4 regions of the Paenibacillus sp. E222 genome follow, and region 1 is predicted to be linked to each of the others. Evidence: predicted binding sites of a transcription regulator. Region 1 holds the regulator's gene; each other region holds the start of a gene.
What was found. Region 1 encodes Rex, which represses fermentation and respiration genes when NADH is low (regulators of the CRP and FNR family bind a similar motif). Its sites were predicted from a motif close to TTGTGAAATATTTCACAA; they were not measured.
Positions count from the first base shown of each region.

Region 1 (3,466 bases):
TTCAGAGCTGAACCGATTTCGTATCTGAGCTTCAGACATGCCATTCTTCAACAGTTCACTGTGCACCGCATTGGCTCCCGTCACCGGTTTGTTATTCTCATCAAACTTGATCCATACCATGACATCCTGGTTATCCTTATTTTTGCCGATCAGGGTCCAGTATATGTTGTCTCCGCCGTCTTTCTGTCCCCAGACATACTTACGCAGCTCTTCGTGGGACGTAATCCCCAGCTGTTTCTGAGCCGCCTGTATGGCCAACGCCTCTTCCTTGCGCTGATCCTGGGTAACATAGACATAATAACGCTGAAGTCCAAACAGAATCAGAACCAGGAGCAGCAGCGAAATCCATATCCACTTCTTTTTTTTCTTCAAAAGCCGAACTTCCTTTCCCTATGACGCTGCTGTCCTTGTAATTAACGGGCCAGCAAACTGTCAAATGCCAGTTGAGACTCACGCAGAATGCGCTCTTCATCCATCGTAAGACATTCGCCATGTTTAACCACCTGATTACCATCCACCCACACATGCTCCACATCTTTGGCTGAAGCCGAGTAGACCGTATGGGAAATCAGGTCCGTATGCGGATAGAAATGGGCCTGCTCGATGTTCAACGCGATGAAGTCAGCCTTCATGCCAACTTGCAGAGCGCCTGTATTGTTCAGGAATATAGATTTGGCCCCATATGAAGTTCCAAGCAGAAGTGCTTCCCCTGCCGGCACTGCAGTAGGGTCACCGGACACCCCTTTGTGAATCAAGGCAGCCAGTCTCATTTCTTCAAACATGTCAAGATTGTTGTTACTTGCTGGTCCGTCTGTTCCCAGGGACACGGTTACGCCAGCTTTCAACAGATCAGGCACACGTGCAACACCCGAAGCCAATTTCAGGTTACTGCCTGGATTGTGGGACACTGCTACATCATGCTTTGCGAGAATCTCGATCTCTTCATCATTCAGATGTACCGCATGTGCAACCAGAGATGGACGGGAGAAAAATCCTAGTTTCTCCAGATGGGCAACCGGACGCAGTCCGTAATCAGCCACGTTCTGCTCCACTTCGCGAAGCGTTTCAGACATATGCGTATGCAAAGGCAGATTCAGGTCATGAGCAACCTGTACCAGCTTCTCTATGTAATCCGGAGGGCAAGTGTAAGGTGCGTGTGGAGAGATTACGGTTGTAATTCTTCCGTCTGCTTGTCCATTCCATTGACGAGCAAATGCGGCGGACTCTTCCAGCTTGCGCAGTTGTTCTTCTTCTGAGCAAAGTCCGATGACCCCACGTGCCAGAGCAGCCCGAACGCCGGATTGTTCCACCACTTTCGCAACCTGATCCATATGATCATACATATCCAGGAAAGCTGTTGTTCCACCTTTCAACATTTCAAGCACGGATAGGGATGTACCCCAATAAACGTCTTCAGACGTCATTTTGGCTTCCATGGGCCACATTTTCTCCTGCAACCATACTTGTAACGCCAGATCGTCTCCATGGCCTCTCAGAAGCGACATGGCCGCATGACCATGCGTATTGATCAGACCCGGCAAGAAGAACAGTCCTTTTCCGTCCACCTTTGTCAGACTTTCGTCTCCTTCCGGCAATGTCTCACCAATATGCACAATCTTGTCATTCTCTACAACCATAAAGCCTTGAACCACGTTCCAATTCGCGCCTTCACTCACGGCAAATTTGCCGTTGTGAATTACCCATCTATTTGTCGTCATCTTCCTCGTCGTCCTTTCCATTCTCCAAGTAATAAGCCAGACTAAGCAAATCCGTCGTAAAATCGGCATGGTGAATGCGAATATGCGGCGGGGTCTTCAGGATGGTTGGCGCAAAGTTAAGAATTGCTTCAATTCCTGACTCAATCAGCTGATCCGCAACATTTTGGGCTTCCGTATCCGGAACCGTGATGATACCGATGCGTATGTTATCCTTTTTGACCGAATCCGTTAATTCATTCATCGGCTGCACCGTCAAACTGTTGATTTGACTCCCAATCTTCGGACCATAGGCATCAAATACAGCGACAATCTTCATGTTGTCTTTGAGGTAAGCATTGTAATTGGACAAGGCATGTCCCAAATTACCAGCTCCGACAAGAGCCACATTGATCTGCTGGTCTATTTTTAAAATATGGCGAATTTTCTCGATGAGATATGAAACGTCATACCCGATTCCTTTACGACCAAAGTCACCGAAGTAAGCCAAGTCTTTACGAATCTGGGCCGGATTCAAATCCAACCTCAGTCCAAGTTCTTGTGAAGAAACCGTATTGACTTCGCGCTGATGCAGTTCATTCAAATAACGCAAGTAAACAGGCAATCTGCGCACCACGGCTTCCGAAATTTTATCTGATTTCATTCAATTGCTCCCCCTTACCAAAGCCACGATAGATAGATGAAAAGATGAGCACCCTGTCTAAAACGATGCAACATGATTTCTGAATTAAACAGGATGCTCCTTGTTATATAATGGATAATTGCTTTATTCGCCTTACTCGCATATCCATGAAACGAATACATGATATTACTCAATTTTACAGCCAATCAGTGGCGTCATGCAATAATGGAAGCTACAAAGCGTATCTGTTATTGTTGCTCTTCAGTGGGTCTCTCGAGCCATTCCGAAATGCGTGGAACCATCTGCTCAGTGAGCATGTGCTCCATTTTGGGACCAGGTAATGAGTATAAAAAGTACTTGCCATAATACGCTTCAATAACGCGTGTATCGTATACAATTACAATGCCTCTGTCTTTGCCTGTACGAACCAGTCTGCCAAATCCCTGTTTGAAGCGGATGACAGCTTGTGGTACGGACAGCTTCATAAACGGGTTTTTCTTCTGCTGCTGCAAAAGCTCGCTCTTCGCTTCGACCAATGGATGATTCGGTGGCTGGAATGGCAGTCTGACAATCGCAAGACAGGTCAGAGCCTCTCCTGGAATGTCCACCCCTTCCCAGAAGCTGCTTGTGCCAAGAAGCACCGTTGCTTTCGCATCTTGGAAGCGGCGTGTAAGCTTGGAACGGCTGCCGCTGTCCACCCCTTGCCCCAGCAAAGATATTTCATTGCCTGACAAAGCCTCTTTGAGCGGGTCATAGACCTGGCGCAGCATGCGGTAGGAGGTGAACAACACCATCATGCGTCCACGAGTCGCAATAGCCGTTTCCGCGAGCGAGTGTACGAGCATATCCACAAAGTGGGCATCGCCTACACTGCCCTTCACGCTTGGGAAATCACGCGGAATGACGAGCAGAGCCTGATCGCGATAATTGAACGGTGACGGCAGCATGGACGTCAACAGACGGTTATTTTCGGCAGCTTCCTGCAAGCCCAACTGTTCGATCATGAATTGAAATGACTTGTCAACGGAGAGCGTAGCCGATGTAAGCACAACGCTTTTCTTTTTATCAAAGAACATATCCTTCAATTGGGCACTGACATCGACAGGAACAGCATAGAGCTGCAGTGATT
Region 1 covers NZ_CP058552.1:3,898,834-3,902,299, reverse strand. Annotated here, with positions in the region: gene HW560_RS17655 (cell wall elongation regulator TseB-like domain-containing protein) at 1-372, opposite strand, end outside; gene HW560_RS17650 (amidohydrolase) at 414-1,718, opposite strand; gene HW560_RS17645 (redox-sensing transcriptional repressor Rex) at 1,705-2,358, opposite strand; gene dinG (ATP-dependent DNA helicase DinG) at 2,586-3,466, opposite strand, start outside.

Region 2 (3,466 bases), 190 kb from region 1:
TCCCCCGCCGAGTGCGATAATGCAGTCTGGCTGGAAGCGGCGCATCATTTCCGTACCGCGGTCTACCGTTGTTGTGGACGGATCGGGTTCGACATCAGAGAACACTTCAATCGCTACCGGCATTTGACGTTGACGCAGATAGTGCTCCACTTTTTCTACATAGCCGAGTTTGACCATCATCGCATCCGTAATAATGGCTACGCGTGTGATGTCCGGCATTTTGGCAAGATACTGTGTTGCACCTTTTTCGAAGTAGACTTTATTCGGCACTTTGAACCACTGCATATTCACGGTACGGCGAGCCACCCTTTTCACGTTGATTAAGTTCACAGCGGTTACGTTGGAAGAAGTCGAGTTACGTCCATACGATCCGCAGCCCAATGTCAGTGACGGCATGTTGGTGTTGTAGATGTCACCGATGGCGCCGTGTGTGGATGGAGAATTGACGATAATCCGGCCGGTTTGCAGGCGATCTGCGAATTTGCCAATGACTTCTTCGTTCGTCGAATGAATAACGGAGGAGTGACCCATGCCGCCAAAAGCAACCACTTCCGCTGCGCGCTCAATCCCTTCAGCTGCCGTTTTCACTTTGTAGCAAGCCAGTACTGGACTTAGTTTCTCAGCCGACAATGGGAACTTCGTGCCTACCCCTTCTATCTCGGCTACGAGAATTTTGGTGCCAGCAGGGACCTCGATACCGCACATTTGCGCAATACTGACTGCAGATTGACCAACAATCGCCGGGTTCACCGCACATTTCTCAGCATTAATCGCACCTGCGGTCAATTTTGCGGCCTCATCCTTGTTCACGAAGTAACAGCCGTTCGCGATCATTTTCTTTTTCACCTGATCGAAGATCGGTTCTTCGATAATGACTGCTTGCTCGGAGGCACAGATCATGCCGTTATCGAACGATTTGGACAAAATCAAATCCGTTACCGCTTGATTGATATCTGCGCTTTTCTCAATAAAGCAAGGTACGTTCCCTGGCCCTACGCCCAGTGCCGGTTTACCACAGCTGTATGCCGCCCGCACCATGCCTGATCCGCCTGTTGCCAGAATGAGCGCCACATCGTTATGATTCATCAGCGCGTTTGTGCGATCCATGGAAGGATCATCAATCCACTGGATACAATCCGCTGGAGCACCATGCTTCACCGCAGCATCAAGCAGGATTTTGGCAGCTTCCCGGCTACAGTTCTGTGCAGATGGGTGGAAACCGAAGATGATCGGGTTACGCGTTTTGATGGAAATCAGTGCTTTGAACATCGTGGTGGATGTTGGATTGGTTACCGGGGTAATCCCCATGATGATACCGACAGGCTCCGCAATTTTCTGGAAGCTTTCGTATTCGTTATCTTCAATAACCCCTACTGTTTTGTCATATTTGATGCTATGATACACATATTCGGTTGCAAATATATTTTTGGTGATTTTATCCTCATACACACCCCGGCCTGTTTCTTCCACGGCCATCTTGGCGAGCATCATATGTTTGTCCAGACCTGCCAGCGCCATCGCTTGCACGATGCGGTCAATCTGTTTCTGATCCATGGACATGAATGCTGCATGTGCTTTATTCGCTTTGTCAATTAACGTTTGAATATACTGACCTGCTGTCGGTTCTTTTACTGGGGCGACTTCGTTCTTTACAGCCATCTCCCTCATCCTCCTAAAGGTTTCGTATTGGTTTGTCTCTCTTCTTTACATTCACATCGTATCATGGGGAAAGAGTTAATTATGTGATTTTTTTCACAAAGTATAACAAATTTAATTTAAGTTTTTTACTGTCTTTCACTTAGCCATTTACACTTCCTATTTAAACTATAGGGCTGTCAGATTCATCCTCCCCTTCCGAAAGTGAATTTAATCACAATGTTTGAAATTTCGCCATTTTTGCCCCCTTTCCATGCCCCTCAAACAGCAAGATAAGGTATATACTGAACTTAAAAATTGAACCACCGCAATTTGTACCGTCCTTCCCGGCCGAGAGATGACCCTGATCAGGACGGCAACGGTTTGCGGCGAACCACGGGGGCCAGTCCAAGCTGCAGAAGGCCGCCCGATGGACACAAAGGGGAGATAGACTTATGAGAGAACAACTGAGTGTACTGGAAAAACGCGGAAATACCAACTGTTTCTCGGAAGCGAATTTCAACCATCTGCTCGTAACGATGAAGGACAGAACCTATCCGGAAGGCACCCATCTGTATTGGGAAGGAGATGTCTCTGACAAACTTTATTATATGAAACGGGGCCGTGCTCAGATCACCAAATCCACGGATGAAGGCAAAGAACTGATTATGTACATGTATCAATCCGGAGATATGATTGGGCAGGCTGATCCGTTCTTCGGATCGAAACACAGCTTTTCGGCGGAAGTACTGGAGGACAGTGAGATCGGTGTACTGGAGCATAAAGACCTGGAGATGCTGATCTGCCAGCATTGTGACTTTGCGATAGACTTTATGAAATGGATGGGTATTCATCACCGGTTAACCCAAACCAAATTCCGTGATCTGATGTTATATGGCAAACCGGGCGCTCTCTGCTCCACGCTAATTCGATTGTCCAATTCCTATGGCGAGCCTCATGGAGAGCATGTCATGATTCATAAAAAAATAACACACACAGATCTGTCCAATATGATTGGAGCAACCCGTGAAAGTGTCAACCGTATGTTAAGCGATCTGCGTAAAAAAGACGCCATAGAATACGACAACGGCATGATTGTCATCAAGGATCTGCACATGCTCCAGGGCATCTGTCACTGTGAACTGTGTCCTAACGAGATTTGCCGAATCTGACGCTTTCCCCGTCTGATATTCACCTGATATGCAGATAAAAAAAAGCCCTTCTTCCGAGACGAAGATTGGGCTTTTGTTATGCTTAAGATACAGTAGTCAACTCCAGCTTTACTGCATCACGAGGATTCAACTTCATGTCCAAACCGTTTTCCATCAGTTCCTTGTCATTCACCATGATCATCCAGCGTTGGTTCATCCGGGGAGTCACATTTTCGACTGAAACGACAAATTTGTTGTTCTCCGACATTCTCACAATGCCACTGGACTTTAATACATCACGCACCGTACATTCCTGAACATACACCCCGGCATATTGACGATTGAGATTCGGCATAATATTTCCACCGCTCACCTTGAGCAATGTTGTTTGATAAACAACATCGTCTCCCCCACTGTCAGCGGCTTTTACATATATGATCACTTCATCTTTGACATGAAGCTCCATATCCCAATTTTCCGGGTCAATATCCTTGCCATTCAGTTTGACTGCCCAGCTAAGTGAGGAGTCCAGCGAAACTTCCCCTACGGATTGGATCCGCTTGCCATCTGCTGTAAAATCGACAAGTCCACTGTTCAACAGTGCTTTCTTGAGCGTCAGACCTTCACTAAAATCTCTCTTAATGGACTTCGTTGCGTCAGGCAAAAAGGTACTGCCATCC
Region 2 covers NZ_CP058552.1:3,710,489-3,713,954, reverse strand. Annotated here, with positions in the region: gene adhE (bifunctional acetaldehyde-CoA/alcohol dehydrogenase) at 1-1,659, opposite strand, end outside; gene HW560_RS16700 (Crp/Fnr family transcriptional regulator) at 2,091-2,807, shown strand; gene HW560_RS16695 (hypothetical protein) at 2,890-3,466, opposite strand, start outside.
Region 2: the regulator Rex is predicted to act here: its motif matches at 1,741-1,758, upstream of adhE (bifunctional acetaldehyde-CoA/alcohol dehydrogenase).

Region 3 (3,466 bases), 3.3 Mb from region 1:
GTTTGCGCTTCCTCAATGGAAGGCGTGATTTTGTATTTGTTTTGCATGTCCGCAAAGAATTGCAGTGCTTCCGCGAATTTCGGATCATCAATGGTCACTTTTGTTTTCGTTTCATCCAGCCAGTCGGCGCCATTGCTCCATACAAAAGCTTGCAAGGCCCACTGTACGTTAAAGCCTGTACCAAATACGTCCGGTTTGCCGTCTCCATTCGTATCCTTGGTCGCTTGCTGGTTTACCTTAATGAACTCATCCCATGTATATGGCTTGTCCTTGTCAGGGAATGGAATGCCTTCTTTTTCAAATAAAGTTTTGTTATAACCGAGTGCAAACGGACCCAGATCTTTCGGCATGCCGTAGAGATCGCCCTGACCTGCCATTTTGCCATCATAGCGATACAGATCCACACCATATTTCCAGATGTTATCGAGATCTACATCCGCATTATTTTCAACGTAAGGTGTCAGATTCATCAACACATTGCTGTTCACATAGGCTTTCACATCGCCAGGGTTAAAATAGAATACGTCTGGCAAGCTGTTGCCTGTAATAGCAGCTCTCAATTTGGTTGCGTACTGATCCGCAGCTGTTACGATAATTTTGACTTTGACACCTGGATGCTCTTCTTCGAATTTCTTAACAACGGCTTGATATGCCTTCTGTTCATCTGTTCCGCCCCGGAACATAAACGTCAGTTCCTTGTCCCCGCTTGAACCGCTGCTGCCACCGCAGCCTGCAAACACGATTGCGCTTACAAGCATAAGAAGCATTATCGTAACCAAACTCTTTTTCTTTACCATCTGAACCCCTCCTGATCTGGATTTGTAACCGTATTCAAGTAGCTGGAAATAAGATTTCTGTTGTTAAATTTATCAAACCCAGATCACTTTAGTCAATACTTTATTAAAACATTTTATATTTATTTAAAATAAATTAGTATGTTGGCCATCCGCTGGAATCCCATAGCAAGTCGTTGATTAGCAATTTTGGATTGCCATTATCATCAGCATCATAGGCGTGGCGCGCAATCACATTACCGTTATACACATCCTGACCACCGGGTCCCTTCCACTTGACGTTCCCCGAGTCCAATATCGTTCCGCCGCCATTCAACATGCTCATACCGTTTTTGTCCACATAAGGACCTGTAATACTCGTTGAACGTCCATAGACCATTTTGTACGTGCTATTTACGCCCTGGCAGCAAGAATCAATCGAGGCAAACAAGTAATAATAGCCATTCCGATACACAATACTTGGAGCTTCAATGGCACCACCATTATTCGGACGCGCCGCAATGGAGGATATGCTTCCGGTCGGTTTCATTGTGTTTTTGTCGAGTTTCACAATCTTCAGACCGCTCCAGAAAGAACCGAAAGCTAGCCACGGGTTGCCTGAAGCATCGATGACCAGATTCGGATCAATAGCGTTATAATTGTTGGCGGTTGTGGTTTGAAGCACTAATCCCTCATCCTTCCACTGACCTGCTCCAATGCTGGTTGCAGACGCAAGCCCGATCGCAGATCTGTTGGAGCCAAAGGTAGAGATGGAATAATACAGCCACACTTTTCCGTTGTACTGCTCAACGTCAGGTGCCCATACATCCAGACCGCTCTGTCCCGGAACGGCAGAGGCCCACCAGGATGGCTTACTCAGGAAAATCTGTGGAACCCGATACCATGATGACCCGTTATCCGATTTCAGTACCTGAATACCAGGACCTGTTGAGAAGGTATACCATGAGTTTCCTTCTTTGATGATGGATGGATCGTGGACGGCAATATCTCCGCTCAGATTCCAAAATGCCGCGAATGCCCGGGACTGACCCGCCAATAGCAAAACAAGTACAAGTAGTGCAGGCAATGCCCAACGCTTCTTCCTGAATCTTGTCATTCCTTTGAACTTTTCCAAATCGAATTCCACCTCTCCTGATCAAATAGTTAATTTGGTTCATGAAGTATTAAATCAATTTAGGTATACTAGGATTATAAAAGCGGTTACATCACATTTCAATGGTATATTTCAAATATATATGAAATGATTCAAGTTATTTTTTAAAGTAAATATTCAACATTTTATGAATATTACGCTCATTTATGCTATGTATACACGGGATTTGGCTTCCTTTTCTCTGCCCTTCCCTTCCATCGGGTAATCATTTATAATTATCTAAAACAAACCATATAAATGTACAGAAGCCTGGAACTCAGAAGGGCTTTGTTCAGAACGTGGAAAGGAAAACCACCTATGATTTATATTAAAGATCTGATGTCTGGCGTTAATATTTTCAAAGCACTCAGTTCCGAAATCCGGATTCAGATTATTGAGTTGCTTGCCAAGAACCAGAGTCTTAACCTCAATGATCTCGCAACCAAACTGGGGCTCAGCAATGGCGCCATTACAATGCATATTAAGAAATTGGAAGAAAGCGGCCTGATTGAGATCAACACTGCGGTTGGCAAACATGGAATTCAGAAGATTTGTTATCTCAATGAGGAAAAACTAATGGTCGACCTGCGTTCACAGGAGATTTTTAACCGATACGAGGTTGAAATTCAGGTAGGTCATTATAGCGATTATCAGGCAGCTCCTACATGTGGTCTCGCCACCCGAGACAGCATCGTCGGTGAGTTCGATGATCCGCGCTACTTTGCTGACCCACTCCGTATTGATGCAGAGATGATTTGGCTGGCCGAAGGTTATCTGGAGTATCGTATTCCCAACTACCTTAAGCCTAATCAGACGTTCAGCGAAATCCAGTTATCCATGGAATTGGGTTCAGAAGCGCCAGGTTTTTGCGATAATTACCCTTCGGATATTTTTTTCTACGTCAACGGCATCGAGATTGGCTGTTGGACGAGTCCAGGCGATTTTGGCAATACCCGGGGTACGTTCAATCCAGACTGGTGGCCGCCGCATCTGAATCAATACGGGATGCTGAAGCTGATCCGCATCACTCAAGAGGGCAGCTATATTGATGGATGCCGCATCTCCGATGTTACTCTGGACCAGATTGGCCTTGATTACAAAAGCGATATCCACTTTCGGATTGCAGTAACGGACGAACCCGTGAATAAACGGGGATTGACGATCTTTGGCAAAAATTTCGGCAATTACGGGCAGAACCTGCTTGCGCGTGTACTTTATAATGTGCAAGAGGAATAGTTGAGTATAAACTGCGTTACACCTCAAAAATCAACAAACAGCCGCCCAGTTAAAAAACGGACGGCTGTTTTCATTTTCTGTTACTTCACTTCGTTCAGACGTTCCGCCAAACGGTCCCAGGTTTCCGTAATTCCCTGCAACATCCCCATATCCATGACGGTTTGCAATGCCTCTGCGGATACATACTCTGATCGATTAACGATCTTTGTCTTGCCCCCAAGATCAATGAATAGCATGGTTACTTCGGTTGTCGGCAGGTTCTCATCTGTGTTGCCTTCGGCGTCCGAGAAATAATCGATATAAA
Region 3 covers NZ_CP058552.1:7,227,011-7,230,476, forward strand. Annotated here, with positions in the region: gene HW560_RS32300 (ABC transporter substrate-binding protein) at 1-797, opposite strand, end outside; gene HW560_RS32305 (arabinan endo-1,5-alpha-L-arabinosidase AbnA) at 931-1,890, opposite strand; gene HW560_RS32310 (ArsR/SmtB family transcription factor) at 2,245-3,162, shown strand; gene HW560_RS32315 (SRPBCC domain-containing protein) at 3,243-3,466, opposite strand, start outside.
Region 3: the regulator Rex is predicted to act here: its motif matches at 2,028-2,045, upstream of HW560_RS32305 (arabinan endo-1,5-alpha-L-arabinosidase AbnA).

Region 4 (3,466 bases), 2.3 Mb from region 1:
ATCATCATTCAGACGCAGCAGTTCTGCCCGGACAAGCTGTTCCTCCCCGGCCTCCAGCCAGCGACAGAGTTGTTCATAATGGTGCCGTTCCTGCTCGTTACCTGCGCTGATTCCATACACCTGCAGCGCGTTCTCGATTTCCCCGGCCCTTGCATGAATCGCGGAGAGGAATCGATAGTGGGAGCTTACACAATCATTGCGCCCGTTTAATACCGCGTGGGAGAAGGCCTCCTTGAGTGAAGCGGCCGCTCTGGAATCCTCTAGCACATATTCATAGGCTGCCAGCAAAAAGGAAATCGTCTCATGCGCTCCAGCTTTGGACCGAAGCTGACGATAGAAGTCGGCCCGCACACTGCATTGCAGCTGGGTGACCGTATCCTGAACACCCGAGAGGGTCTGTCGCAGCGCATGCAGGAATAGCAGTTCATAGTCCCGGAGAGGGACTTCGAGGTTATCCTTTTGCATGACGCCAGCAGGGGAGGAATCCTCTCCATTCAGCCAGATGGCACGTACACCCTGGAATACCAGCTTCATGTAGCGTGTTTCTGAAGTAGTGCCCACCAGATCGGCGATACCGACCAGTCTTGAAATACAGCTCTCCCATAAGGGGGACTCGGCTTCTTCACCAACCGGCTCGGGAAGAAGTACAATACAGAGCTCCGGATGGAGCGAGGCTGTGGCGGTAAGCCAGTAGGGATGAGCAACCACAGCAACCGTATGGGGCTCCTGCAGCAATTGTTCTGCTTCGGGAAGCGTGATGACGGTGATATTCGCAGGCATTTCCTCGGAGCGCTCCAGACTGCTGACATAGTAGACAGGTCCTTCCGCAACCATCAGAGCAGCGATGTCTGGATAAGGAAAAGCAGACCATCCTCCCTTCCGGGGAAAAAGAATATAACGAAAGGCAGGCAGGTCCGTACTTGGCTGTTCTGCATCTACCCCTTGATGAGGCTCCGGGTCCGGGATCGGAGACAGCTCTTCCATCGATGAATCACCTCACTTGATTTGCATTTTTGTCCGTTCATGGATTGAAGCAGCACTATCTGATGAATATCGGATTGGCGCTGCTTTGAATGATATCAATGAATCGATTGATTCAATATGTAATGCCCATTTTGGCCAGCGTATTTTATGCCTGACACTAACATATGGGCGTTCCGTCCCAAACATGAGCATCTTCCGTGAATAGACGAAGCTGGCAAGCCCAAAGATTAGGTTTAATTTTTTCTATTGTGTGACCATCGTCACTTTTTTTTGCTGTCATGGCAGGGTTTGTGATAATTGTCACATGTATAAAATAGTCTATCTGGCACAATACGTTCATCAATACGTGTTTGGCTGACAGAAACGGAAGAAGGGGCTTCAATGCCAAATACGAAAACTGCGATATGAACAGAAAGAAGGGGTAACGGTATGGATCCGATTATGTTATCGCGTATCCAATATGCGCTCACAACGATTTTCCATTTCTTTTTTGTGCCGCTGTCCATCGGTCTTGTGCTGCTGGTAGCGATTATGGAGACGTTGTACGTAGTGAAGGGTAAGGAAGTTTACAAAACGATGGCCAAATTCTGGGGCAAACTGTTCCTGATTAACTTCGCCGTTGGTGTAGTCACAGGCATTCTGCAAGAATTCCAGTTCGGCATGAACTGGTCGGAGTACTCCCGTTTTGTCGGGGATGTATTTGGTGCGCCACTGGCTGTGGAAGCCTTATTGGCGTTTTTTATGGAGTCTACCTTTATTGGACTCTGGATTTTCGGATGGGATCGTTTGTCCAAAAAAGTGCACCTAGCTTGTATCTGGCTGGTATTTGTCGGCACATTCCTGTCTGCGCTCTGGATTCTGGCAGCCAATTCATTCATGCAGCATCCGGTTGGCTTCGAGATTAATAATGGCCGCGCCGAGATGAATGATTTCTTTGCACTGATTACGAATGGTCAACTGCTGGTAGAGTTCCCGCATACGATTTTTGGTGCCCTGATGACAGGTGCATTCGTCGTAACCGGGATTAGTGCCTACAAGTTGATGAAGAAGCAGGATGTGGAAATATTCCGCAAATCGTTCAACATTGCCATCATTATTGGCCTGGTTTCCTCGCTGGGGGTTGCCTTCTCGGGTCACTTCCAGGCGCAATATCTAGTGGAGACGCAGCCAATGAAAATGGCAGCCAGTGAAGGAACATGGACGACGACGGAAGACCCTGCACCATGGACCGTGGTAGCCTTTATCGACCCGAACAAACAGGAGAATTCCAGAGAAATCAAAATCCCTGGATTGCTCAGTTATCTGTCCTATAGCAAGTTCTCTGGCAGTGTCAAAGGCATGAAGGAGCTGCAAGCGGAGTATGAGCAAACGTATGGACCAGGGGACTATATTCCACCAGTACGGACGACGTTCTGGAGCTTCCGCATTATGATTGCTGCGGGCGGATTGATGATTTTGCTAGCGATATACGGTACATTCCTGGCGATGCGCCGCAAATTGGAGGGAGCAGGCAAGTGGTTTATGCGTCTGATGGTGTTTGCCATTTCCCTTCCGTTTATCGCTAATACGTCGGGCTGGATTATGACAGAGGTGGGAAGGCAGCCGTGGACGGTATTTGGTTATATGACAACTTCAGCCGGGGTATCCCCGAACGTAAGCGCAGGCCAGATTTTGTTCTCCACCATTGCTTTTACAGCAGCGTATACGGTTCTCGGCATTGTGATGGTCTACCTGTTCGTTCGTGAAATCAAGGCAGGGCCATATGCAGTCGAAAAGCCGGAGGAGCATGATGAATCGGCCGATCCGTTCGGCGTGGATGGGGGTTATTCTGTTGTCACTAAGTGAGTTGTGGTTTTTGCTGATTGCCGTCTTGTTTGTTGGTTTTTTCTTTCTGGAAGGTTTTGATTTTGGTGTGGGCATGTCTACTGCAATGATTGGCAAAACGGATCGTGAACGTCGTACCCTGATCAACTCGATCGGTCCGTTCTGGGATGGCAATGAAGTATGGCTGATTACGGCAGGGGGTGCAATGTTTGCAGCCTTCCCGCACTGGTATGCCACGCTGTTTAGCGGGTTTTATCTGCCGCTGGTCGTCGTGCTGCTGGCCTTGATCGGACGCGGAGTTGCCTTTGAATTCCGCAGCAAAATGAGACATGAACGCTGGCGCAAAACATGGGACATCATCATTATAGTCTCCAGTGCGTTACTACCATTCTTGTTCGGCGTTGTTTTCGCTACCTTGATGAAAGGCCTGCCTATTGATGCGCAGATGCAGCTTCGTCCCGGCTTCCTGGACATCGTCAATCCGTATACGGTGGTAGGTGGGTTGAGCGTGACGTTGTTGTGTCTGGTGCATGGTCTGCTGTTTGCTTCCTTGCGGACCGTGGGAGATCTTAGAGAACGTGCCCTGAATTTGGCCCAAAAACTGATGCTGCCGCTCGCCGCGATCCTCGCGATCTACGCTGTGATGACATACTTCATG
Region 4 covers NZ_CP058552.1:1,638,502-1,641,967, forward strand. Annotated here, with positions in the region: gene HW560_RS07330 (hypothetical protein) at 1-984, opposite strand, end outside; gene HW560_RS07335 (cytochrome ubiquinol oxidase subunit I) at 1,414-2,829, shown strand; gene cydB (cytochrome d ubiquinol oxidase subunit II) at 2,813-3,466, shown strand, end outside.
Region 4: the regulator Rex is predicted to act here: its motif matches at 1,273-1,290, upstream of HW560_RS07335 (cytochrome ubiquinol oxidase subunit I).